Regions from separate parts of the Streptomyces sp. NPDC029041 genome, predicted to be linked through region 2. Evidence: riboswitches for the same ligand, from Rfam matches in the RefSeq annotation. Region 2 holds a riboswitch; each other region holds the start of a gene.

What was found. A riboswitch is a leader RNA that binds a small molecule or an ion and turns the genes downstream of it on or off. The one in region 2 is predicted to bind cyclic di-AMP.
Region 1: linked by a shared signal. The riboswitch ahead of AB0F04_RS28225 (C40 family peptidase) and the one ahead of AB0F04_RS18200 (M23 family metallopeptidase) in region 2 are both predicted to bind cyclic di-AMP.
Region 3: linked by a shared signal. The riboswitch ahead of AB0F04_RS29635 (NlpC/P60 family protein) and the one ahead of AB0F04_RS18200 (M23 family metallopeptidase) in region 2 are both predicted to bind cyclic di-AMP.
Region 4: linked by a shared signal. The riboswitch ahead of AB0F04_RS01765 (LysM peptidoglycan-binding domain-containing M23 family metallopeptidase) and the one ahead of AB0F04_RS18200 (M23 family metallopeptidase) in region 2 are both predicted to bind cyclic di-AMP.

What each region holds. Positions count from the first base shown of each region.
Region 1 covers NZ_JBEZWO010000011.1:267,725-269,916, forward strand. The annotation lists partial or broken gene AB0F04_RS28220 (ATP-dependent Clp protease proteolytic subunit) at 1-257, shown strand, start outside; cyclic di-AMP (ydaO/yuaA leader) riboswitch at 752-964, shown strand; gene AB0F04_RS28225 (C40 family peptidase) at 968-1,441, shown strand; gene AB0F04_RS28230 (DUF6328 family protein) at 1,524-2,153, shown strand.
Region 2 covers NZ_JBEZWO010000006.1:466,160-468,351, forward strand. The annotation lists gene AB0F04_RS18195 (GntR family transcriptional regulator) at 1-222, opposite strand, end outside; gene AB0F04_RS18200 (M23 family metallopeptidase) at 435-1,223, opposite strand; cyclic di-AMP (ydaO/yuaA leader) riboswitch at 1,236-1,400, opposite strand; gene AB0F04_RS18205 (pitrilysin family protein) at 1,593-2,192, opposite strand, start outside.
Region 3 covers NZ_JBEZWO010000013.1:39,280-41,471, reverse strand. The annotation lists gene AB0F04_RS29635 (NlpC/P60 family protein) at 1-812, opposite strand, end outside; cyclic di-AMP (ydaO/yuaA leader) riboswitch at 821-993, opposite strand; gene pcrA (DNA helicase PcrA) at 1,308-2,192, shown strand, end outside.
Region 4 covers NZ_JBEZWO010000001.1:414,459-416,650, forward strand. The annotation lists gene AB0F04_RS01765 (LysM peptidoglycan-binding domain-containing M23 family metallopeptidase) at 1-859, opposite strand, end outside; cyclic di-AMP (ydaO/yuaA leader) riboswitch at 864-1,025, opposite strand; gene AB0F04_RS01770 (alpha-galactosidase) at 1,336-2,192, opposite strand, start outside.

The DNA of each region.
Region 1 (2,192 bases), on a different contig from region 2:
TCTACGACACGATGCAGTACGTCTCCTGCGACGTGGCGACGATCCTCCTCGGCCAGGCCGGCGCCGCCGCCCCGGTGCTGCTGGCGGCGGGCACACCCGGCAAGCGATGCGCGCTGCCCGGCGCCCGCCTGGTGGTCCATCAGCCGGCGCTGCCCGAGCCGGTCCAGGGCCGGGCGAGCGTTCTGGCCATCCAGGCGGATGAGTTGACCCGCATCCGGCGTCGGATGGAGGAGATGCTCGCACCGCACACGGGTCGCGAACGGGAGCAGCCGCCCTGGCCCGCGGCGAGGTTCCTTGATGCACCGACGAGGCGAGACGGATCTGCACGCCGGCACCCTGGCCCGGGCGCCTGCGGGTGCTGGACGGCGAGCGGCGCACCGCCCGGCTCACCCTGCCTCCGGAATCCGTCAGTTGACGCGAAGCCGTCGGTCCGGACGCCCGCCGCGACGGCGGAGCGTTTCGAGCTGAGTTGAAACGGACCAAAAGACGTACCGCTGTTCGGAGTAGGCGGGAGACCGATTTCAGGGCCCTTCCGGTTGCGCAACGCGCGTGGCCGGAGGGCGGAATGGGACATTCCGTCGCTGGTCCGACGGTCCGCGAACCCATGGACGGTGGCGCGAACGCACACGTGTCCACCCGAACGGGTGAGTGGTGAGTAACAACACAAATCCCCGGTTCCGTTGGGAAATCCGGACAGGCATCCGCCAAGATCCCTGTTTGACGACAAGCCCCCGCCGCTGTGGCGGGGCGATCCGGGCGGACGCCGAGTCCTGCCGCCGCCCGGATGACCGGTCGACAGGAGTGGATCGGCAGGAGTGGAGGACCCAAGCACGACGGGTCGCCGGGACGGTCACGCCATGACCGGACACGAGCAGCCCTTGGGGTGAAGCCGCGTCAGCGGCCGGGCAACTTTGTCAGCCCGAATCCGACAGGTCATCCTTCACAGGCGGCTGACGAAGGGTTGCGCATGACTGCGCTCAATCGTGTCCCGTCGCTCATGGCCCGAGCCGGTACGGCCTCGGCGCTCACCATCGCCGCGGTGGGCGGCTCGATCGTGGCCCCCGGCTTCGCCTCCGAGGCCGCGGCAGCCACACCGGCGACCAAGGCACTCCAGATCGCGGCCTCCAAGAAGGGTTCCCCCTACAAGTACGGGGCGATAGGGCCGCACCGGTTCGACTGCTCGGGGCTCACGCTCTACTCGTTCAAGAAGGCCGGCAAGAAGCTCCCCCGCACGGCTGCCCAGCAGTACAACAAGACGCGCCACATCTCCGCCAAGAACCGCAAGGCGGGAGACCTGGTGTTCTTCCACTCGGGCAGCAACGTGTACCACGTCGGTATCTACGCGGGTAAGAACAAGCTCTGGCACTCCCCGAAGAGCGGGGACGTGGTGCGACTGCAGAAGATCTGGACCAAGAGCGTCTGGTACGGGCGCGTGAGGTGATCCGCCCGGCGTGCGGCGGCGTCCCTGACGCGCCGCCGCACGCCGGAGCGTGACACGGGCTCGAGTGGATACCCGTCCCGTCATGGCCGAGCACCGTCCCTGCACCGCGCGCAACGAGACTCCGCTGCAACGCGCCGACCGCAACTTCGTCGAGCTGCTCCAGGAACTCCGCGTCACCCAGACGGGTGTGCAGATCCTCTTCGCCTTCCTGCTGTCGCTGGCCTTCACCTCGCGCTTCGGCGACCTCGACACGGTCCAGCGCGTCACCTACGTCATCACGCTGCTGCTTGCGGTCCTGGCCGCCGCGCTCTTCACCGCGCCGGCCGCGCTGCACCGCTCGCTCTTCCAGCAGGGCGCCAAGCCCCGCGTAGTGCAGGTCTCCTCGCGCCTGGCCACGACCGGTCTGAGCGTGCTGGTGTTCGCCTTCAGCGGTTCGGTGCTGCTGGTGGTCGACGTGACCACCGGCCGTACCGGTGGCATCGCCGCGGGCGCCGCGACCTTCCTGGTCTGCGTCGGACTGTGGGGGGTGCTCCCCCGGCTGGTGCGACGGGCGGGGCTGCGGGGGGACCGTGACGGGGCCGAGAAGACCACCGCGGAGCAGCCGGAGGGGGCCGGGGCCAGGATCCCCGCACCGCTGCGGCGCACTGTCGGGCAGCCGTCAGGGCTTCGAGGGGCTGCAGCACACCAGGAGGCGTCGGCTCGGCACCGGTGAGGGCCGCGGGCTCCGGTGGGTCGCAAGGCGCGGAGCGGG
Region 2 (2,192 bases):
GGCCTCCTGCTCGGTGGGCTCCGCCACACACGCGCCCGCGTGCCGGCGGGTCACCACGAAGCCCTCGGCCTCCAGCGTGCGCAGCGCCTCGCGGACGGGCACCCGCGAGACGCCGTAGCGGCGGGCGAGCAGTTCCTCGGTGAGCCGGCTGCCGCGCGCATGGACTCCCGCGACGATGTCGTCCCGGATGGCGGTGCACACCGAGTGCGCGGGAATACGCATGACCGACCTCCGCTTAATCCCCGTGAAACGCCGGCGAGCGGCGCGTGATTCTGTGACTCTATTGCAATGAGCCGGAATTTCCGACGGCAGGCGGGAATCCAGGGATATTTTTTGGACAGCGGGCATCCGGGACGCATCCCGAGGGGCGTCCGGAAACACCGAAAGCCCCGGCTCGGGGAGCCGGGGCTTCGGGAAGGGCGGAGGGGTTCCGGTCAGAGGCTGACGCCGTGCGAGCGGAGGTAGGCGACCGGGTCGATGTCCGAGCCGTACTCGGGGCTCGTGCGCGCCTCGAAGTGCAGGTGCGGGCCGGTGACGTTGCCGGTCGCGCCGGACAGGCCGATCTGCTGGCCGGGGGTGACCTTCTGACCCACCGAGACGCCGATGGAGGACAGGTGGCCGTACTGGGTGTACGTGCCGTCGTTCATCTTGATCACGATGTTGTTGCCGTAGGAGCCGCCCCAGCCGGCCTCGACGACCTCGCCCATGCCGACCGCGTGGACGGAGGTGCCGGTGGCGGCGTGGAAGTCCACGCCGGTGTGGCTGCCGGAGGACCACAGGCCGCTGCTGGCCTTGTAGCCGGTGGAGACGTACGAGCCGGAGATCGGGGCCACGTAGGCGTTGAGGCGCTTGCGCTCGGCCTCGCGGGCGGCGCGCTCCTTGGCCTCGCGGGCCTTCTCGGCCTCTTCCTTGGCCTTCTCGGCCTTCTCGGCGGCCCGCTTGCGGGCGGCCTCCTCGGCCTTCCGCTTGGCGGCGGCCTCCTCGGCGGCCTGCTGCTGCGCGACGGCCTGGGCGTCGATCTGCTGGGCCACGGTGTCGCCCATGGTGACGACCGGGGTGAGGCCGGTCTGCTCGGCGCTGGGCTCGGCGGCGAAGGCCGCGGGGGCCGCCACGGTGCCGATCACGCCGGTGGTGGCGAGGGCCGCGACACCCGCCGCGCGGGCGGTGCGGCGCTGGATCCTGCTGGGACGACGGTGCTTCCCGGTGGCGCGAGTGAACGCCATGTGGTGGCTGGTCCTTTCCTTCCCTCTCGCCTACCGGGTTAGCTGACGGGTTCGGAGCAGGAAGGTCTCCTACGGACTCCCTCGCGGCATGCGCGGGCGTCCGATTCACCCCAGGGACTGCGGTGGGTCCCCGGCTCCCCTGGCTCGCGCCGTACGGGGACTCGGCGATGACTGTCCGGTGCCGCGGGCGCGGCGCACTGCCTGACGAACAGCCCGGACGACGCTAAGCGGCGCCACTTTCAATTCCCAAACGGATCCCGACTTTTGTAGCGCATCCCACAGGGCAGACAGGCAACTCCCATCCCAATTCGGGCATAAAGGGGCCCTGGTGCCTTCGAAGACATCCAGGGCCCCTCAGCACGCGTGCCGCTACTCGGCGGCGACGACGCTGACTTCGCCGATGCCGAGGGCCTCGACAGGCGCCTTGATCTGCGCCGCGTCACCTACGAGGACGGTCACCAGCCGGTCCACCGGGAAGGCGCTGACGGCCGCCGCGGTGGCCTCCACGGTGCCGGTCGCGGCGAGCTGCCGGTACAGCGCGGCCTGGTAGTCGTCGGGCAGATGCTGCTCCACCTGGTCGGCCAGCGTGCTCGCGACCGCCGCCGCCGTCTCGTACTTCAGCGGCGCGACACCGACCAGGTTCTGCACGGCGACGTCCCGCTCCGCATCGGTGAGCCCCTCGGCGGCGAGGGTGCGCAGCACCGTCCAGAGGTCCTCCAGCGCGGGGCCGGTGTTGGGCGTGTCCACGGAGCCGCTGATGGCGAGCATCGCCGCACCCGTGCCGTCGGGGGCGGACCTGAGGACCTGGCCGAACGCCCGTACGCCGTAGGTGTATCCCTTCTCTTCGCGCAGGACGCGGTCCAGGCGGGAGGTGAGGGTGCCGCCGAGGCAGTACGTGCCGAGCACCTGCGCGGGCCACACGCGGTCGTGCCGGTCCGGGCCGATCCGGCCGATCAGCAGCTGCGTCTG
Region 3 (2,192 bases), on a different contig from region 2:
GGGGCCGTCGGGGTGGACGAGCCGGAGGCCGTCGACCCCGTCGATCCGGAGGGGGAGGACCCGCCGTCCTGCTGCCGGGCGGCCTCCTCCTGAGCCTTCTGCTGCGCCGCCTGCTGCCGGGCCAGCTCGTCGGCCTTGCGGGCGGCCTCGGCCCGCTTCTCCTGCTCGATCGCCGCGAGCCGGGCCTTCTCCTCGGCGGTCAGCTTCGTCATCAGTTCGCGCGCGTCGGCGAGCTTGCGCTGGACGGTGGCCTTGGCCGTCTTCAGGTCGCCCTGCGACTCGGTGAGCGTCTCGAGGCTCTCGGTGGCCTCCTGGCGCTTCTTCATCGTCTCGGACTGCTGCGTGATGTAGTCGTCGACCGCGACCTTCTGGCGGCCGGTCATCCGGTCCATCAGCTGCGTCTGGTCGAAGTAGTCCTGCGGGGTGTCCGCGAGCAGGAACGTCGCCGTGTCCGGGGCGGCGGCACCGGTGCGGTACTGGGCGGAGGCGAAGGAACCCAGTTCCTCGCGCGCCTCGTTGAGCTTCTGGGTGCGCTGGGCGACGTCGTCGAGGAGGGTGTCGACGCGCTTGCGCTGCTTCGCGGTCTTCTCCTTGGCCGCGTTGTACTTGTCGGTCGCCGACTCGGCCTGGCGGTACAGGTCGCCGACCTTCTTCTCGACTTCCTCCAGGCTGGGCTTGTCGTCGGCCTCGGGGGCGGCGTTGGCCGACTGGGACAGCAGGGCCACGGAGGTGAGGGCCGCCGTTGCGAGGGCGGGGGTCCGTATGCCTGCCATGCGCGTACCCGTAGGACGCGACTTGCGGTGCGACGCCAAGGGAGGCGACTCCTTCCATGTTCCGCCTACCGGGTTAGCTGTCGGGTTCGGGCGGGTGGTTCGGAAGGTTTGCCCTACGGCCTTCTCCGCACAGGGAGTCGGGCCGATTCACCCCAGGTTCACGGTTGGGTCCCCGGCTCCGGCTGCCGCTGCGGCACGCCGGACTCGGCGGAGGCCGCGCGGCCCGGCGACGTTCGCCGGTGGGGGTCATGCGGCCCGGTCGCACCGTAGCCAACTCGTGTGGCCCCTGTGAAGGTTGATGGGTGATATGCCCGATACATTTTCGTGACCTTATTCCTGAGCGTTGCCGAGAGTGAACGATCAAGGGGGATTGAGTGGGAAAAGTCCCCACTTGCCAGGTGGGTAGCAGGGCGTGATCGCGCCGTCATGGAGGGCGACAACGCGCCACCGGGCGGTCGGCGGGGCCCCGGGCGCGCGGCGATGTTCTCAGGGCGGCGGCGGGCTGTCAGTGGGGCGCCCTAGACTCGGAGAGCGATGAGCAGCCTCTTTGACGACAGCTTCCTGGCGAACCTCCAGGCCCAGCGGGGCCCCGCGGACGAGCCCCCGCCGCCGCCCGAGGACGATCAGGTTCCGGAGCCGATCCCGGACGATCTGTTCGGCGGGAAGTTCGACGTGCCGCCGGACCGGGACGCCTACTACCGGGACGGAGCCCCCCGCCCGGTGGTGGACACCGCCACCCTCCTGGAGGGGCTGAACGACAACCAGCGCGCCGCCGTCGTCCACTCCGGCTCCCCGCTGCTCATCGTGGCCGGCGCCGGCTCCGGCAAGACCCGCGTGCTCACGCACCGCATCGCCCACCTGCTCGCCGAGCGGGACGTGCACCCGGGCCAGATCCTCGCGATCACCTTCACCAACAAGGCCGCCGGTGAGATGAAGGAGCGCGTCGAGCAGCTCGTCGGCCCCCGCGCGAACGCCATGTGGGTCATGACCTTCCACAGCGCGTGCGTGCGCATCCTGCGCCGGGAGAGCAAGAAGCTCGGCTTCACCTCGTCCTTCTCGATCTACGACGCCGCCGACTCCAAGCGCCTGATGGCCCTGGTCTGCCGTGATCTGGACCTCGACCCCAAGCGCTTCCCGCCGAAGTCCTTCAGCGCCAAGATCAGCAACCTGAAGAACGAGCTGATCGACGAGGAGGACTTCGCCGCCCAGGCGACCGACGGCTTCGAGAAGACCCTCGCCCAGGCCTACGCCATGTACCAGTCGCGGCTGCGCGAGGCGAACGCCCTCGACTTCGACGACCTGATCATGACGACGGTCAACCTCCTGCGGGCCTTCCCGGACGTCGCCGAGCACTACCGCCGCCGCTTCCGGCACGTCCTGGTCGACGAGTACCAGGACACCAACCACGCGCAGTACGCC
Region 4 (2,192 bases), on a different contig from region 2:
GCAGGAAGGCGACCGGGTCCACGTCCGAGCCGTAGTCCGGCGTGGTGCGGATCTCGAAGTGCAGGTGCGGTCCGGTCACGTTGCCGGTCGCGCCCGACAGGCCGACCTGCTGCCCGGCGGTCACGGTCTGGCCGGCCGAGACGGAGAGCTGGGACAGGTGGGCGTACTGGGCGTAGTAGCCGTCGGCGAGCTTGATGACGACCTGGTTGCCGTACGCGCCGCCCCAGCCGGCGGACACGACCGTGCCCGCGCCGACGGCCTTGAGGGAGGTGCCGGTCGGGACGACGAAGTCGACGCCGGTGTGGTAGCCGCTGGACCACATGCTGCCGGACATGTGGTACGGGGTGCCGACGGTGGCGCCGGCCACCGGGAGGGTGAAGCCGCTGGAGTTGTTCTCGGCGGCCGCCGGCTTGGCGGCGGTCTCCGCCTCCGCCTTCGGGGCCGTATCGGCGGCTGACGGCTTCGGGGCCGAGGCCTTCGGGGCGCTCGCCGCCTTCTTGCCGATCGACAGCTTCAGGCCCGGGTGGATCAGCGACGGGTCGGAGCCGACGGCGTCACGGTTGTCCGCGTAGAGCTTCTTCCAGCCACCGCTGACATGCTGATCCTCGGCGATCTTCGCGAGGTAGTCACCGGCCTTCACGGTGTACGTGCGGGAACCGTTGGCCTCTTCCGCGGCCTTTTCCCCGGCGGCCGGAGCGGACTGGACGGCCTTTTCCGGAGCCGACTGCGGGGTGGCGGCGTGAGCGCCGGCGGCCCCCATGAGCGGCAGGGCGAGGGCGGCCCCGCCGGTTCCGGCGACGGCGATGGAGCGGGTGAAACGCTGGGTCTTGGGGCGGCGGTGCTTACCCTTCGCGGGCATGGCGCATTCCTCTCCGTCGCCTGCGAGGTGAGCTGTCGGGTGCGGGCTGGAGATGCCCGGCCGCGCCGTGGCGCGGCTTAACCCCAAGCCGTTCCGGGAACCGGAACAGGCGTCTTACCTGTGGGTCCCCCGCTCCTGCCGTACGTCGGGTCAGTGTGTGCGGGCTCCGGGCGGCGGCAGGATTAGGCGTCCGTCCGGATTGGTGTGGAACGTAAGCGACCACGACGCAATAGGACAAGCTTGCGGTTGCCCGTGACGGTGTTTTTCTTGACGCGTCGCCACATGTGCCGTCACCGAGCGTGGATTGCCGATCCCCCGCTCCACTCAATGGCCCTGGAAAATTGCGGGGATTACGTGAACATGGCGACAGCACATCGTCACGAATATGACGATGGTCACGCACCCCGACCTCATCTCCTTTACGATCGGGGCACGTTATCCCTAAGCGGCTAAAATTCCCTATTCGGACACAATGACTACTTCCGCTTAAGGCGGACGATCGCGGCGTCCAGATCCCCGCGCAAACCGACCCGCAGTCCGTGATGAAGCAGCACGGCCCCTTGGTGAACTTCGCCCGTTTCGAGGCATTCATACGATTCCGTCGGGTCCAAGCCGCGCAGCCGGAGCGCCGGAACGGGCTCGCCGTAGCGCTGCGCCTGGAGCCAGGCGAAGACGACGGCCTCCTCGCCGAGGACGTACTGCACGGCGCTCAGCCCGCCCTCCGGAGGCCGCAGCCGGTACTGGTCGCCCCGCTGCACCACGGGCCGGATCTCCTTGTAGAGCCTCACCCACTCCGCCGCCTCGGCGAGCTCCTCCGGCGTCCACTTCGTGAGGTCACCCCCGACCCCGAGCACCCCGGCCATGGCGCTGACGAACCGGAACCGCAGCGAGCTGGCCCGGTGGTTGAGCATGGCGTTCGGACTGTCGGTGACCCAGGCGGCCATGACCCGGGCCGGATGGATCTGGCTGAAGCCGTGCTGGATGGCGAGCCGGTCGAGGGGGTCGGTGTTGTCGGAGGTCCACACCTGGTCCGTGCGGCTCAGCACACCGAGGTCGATCCGTCCGCCGCCGCCCGAGCAGGACTCGAAGGCCACCCCCGGGTGAGCCGCCCTCAGGCGGTCCAGCAGGGCGTACAGGCCCTGCACGTGGTCGACCCAGAGCCGCTGCGGGTAGCCGTCGTCCGGCCAGCCGGCGTCCGTGAAGCAGCGGTTGAAGTCCCACTTCACGTAGTCGATCGGCGCACCGGAGAGGAGTCCGTCGAGCTGCTCCCACAGATACTCCCGGACGTCCTCGCGGGCGAGGTTGAGCACCAGCTGATTGCGGAACTCCGTCC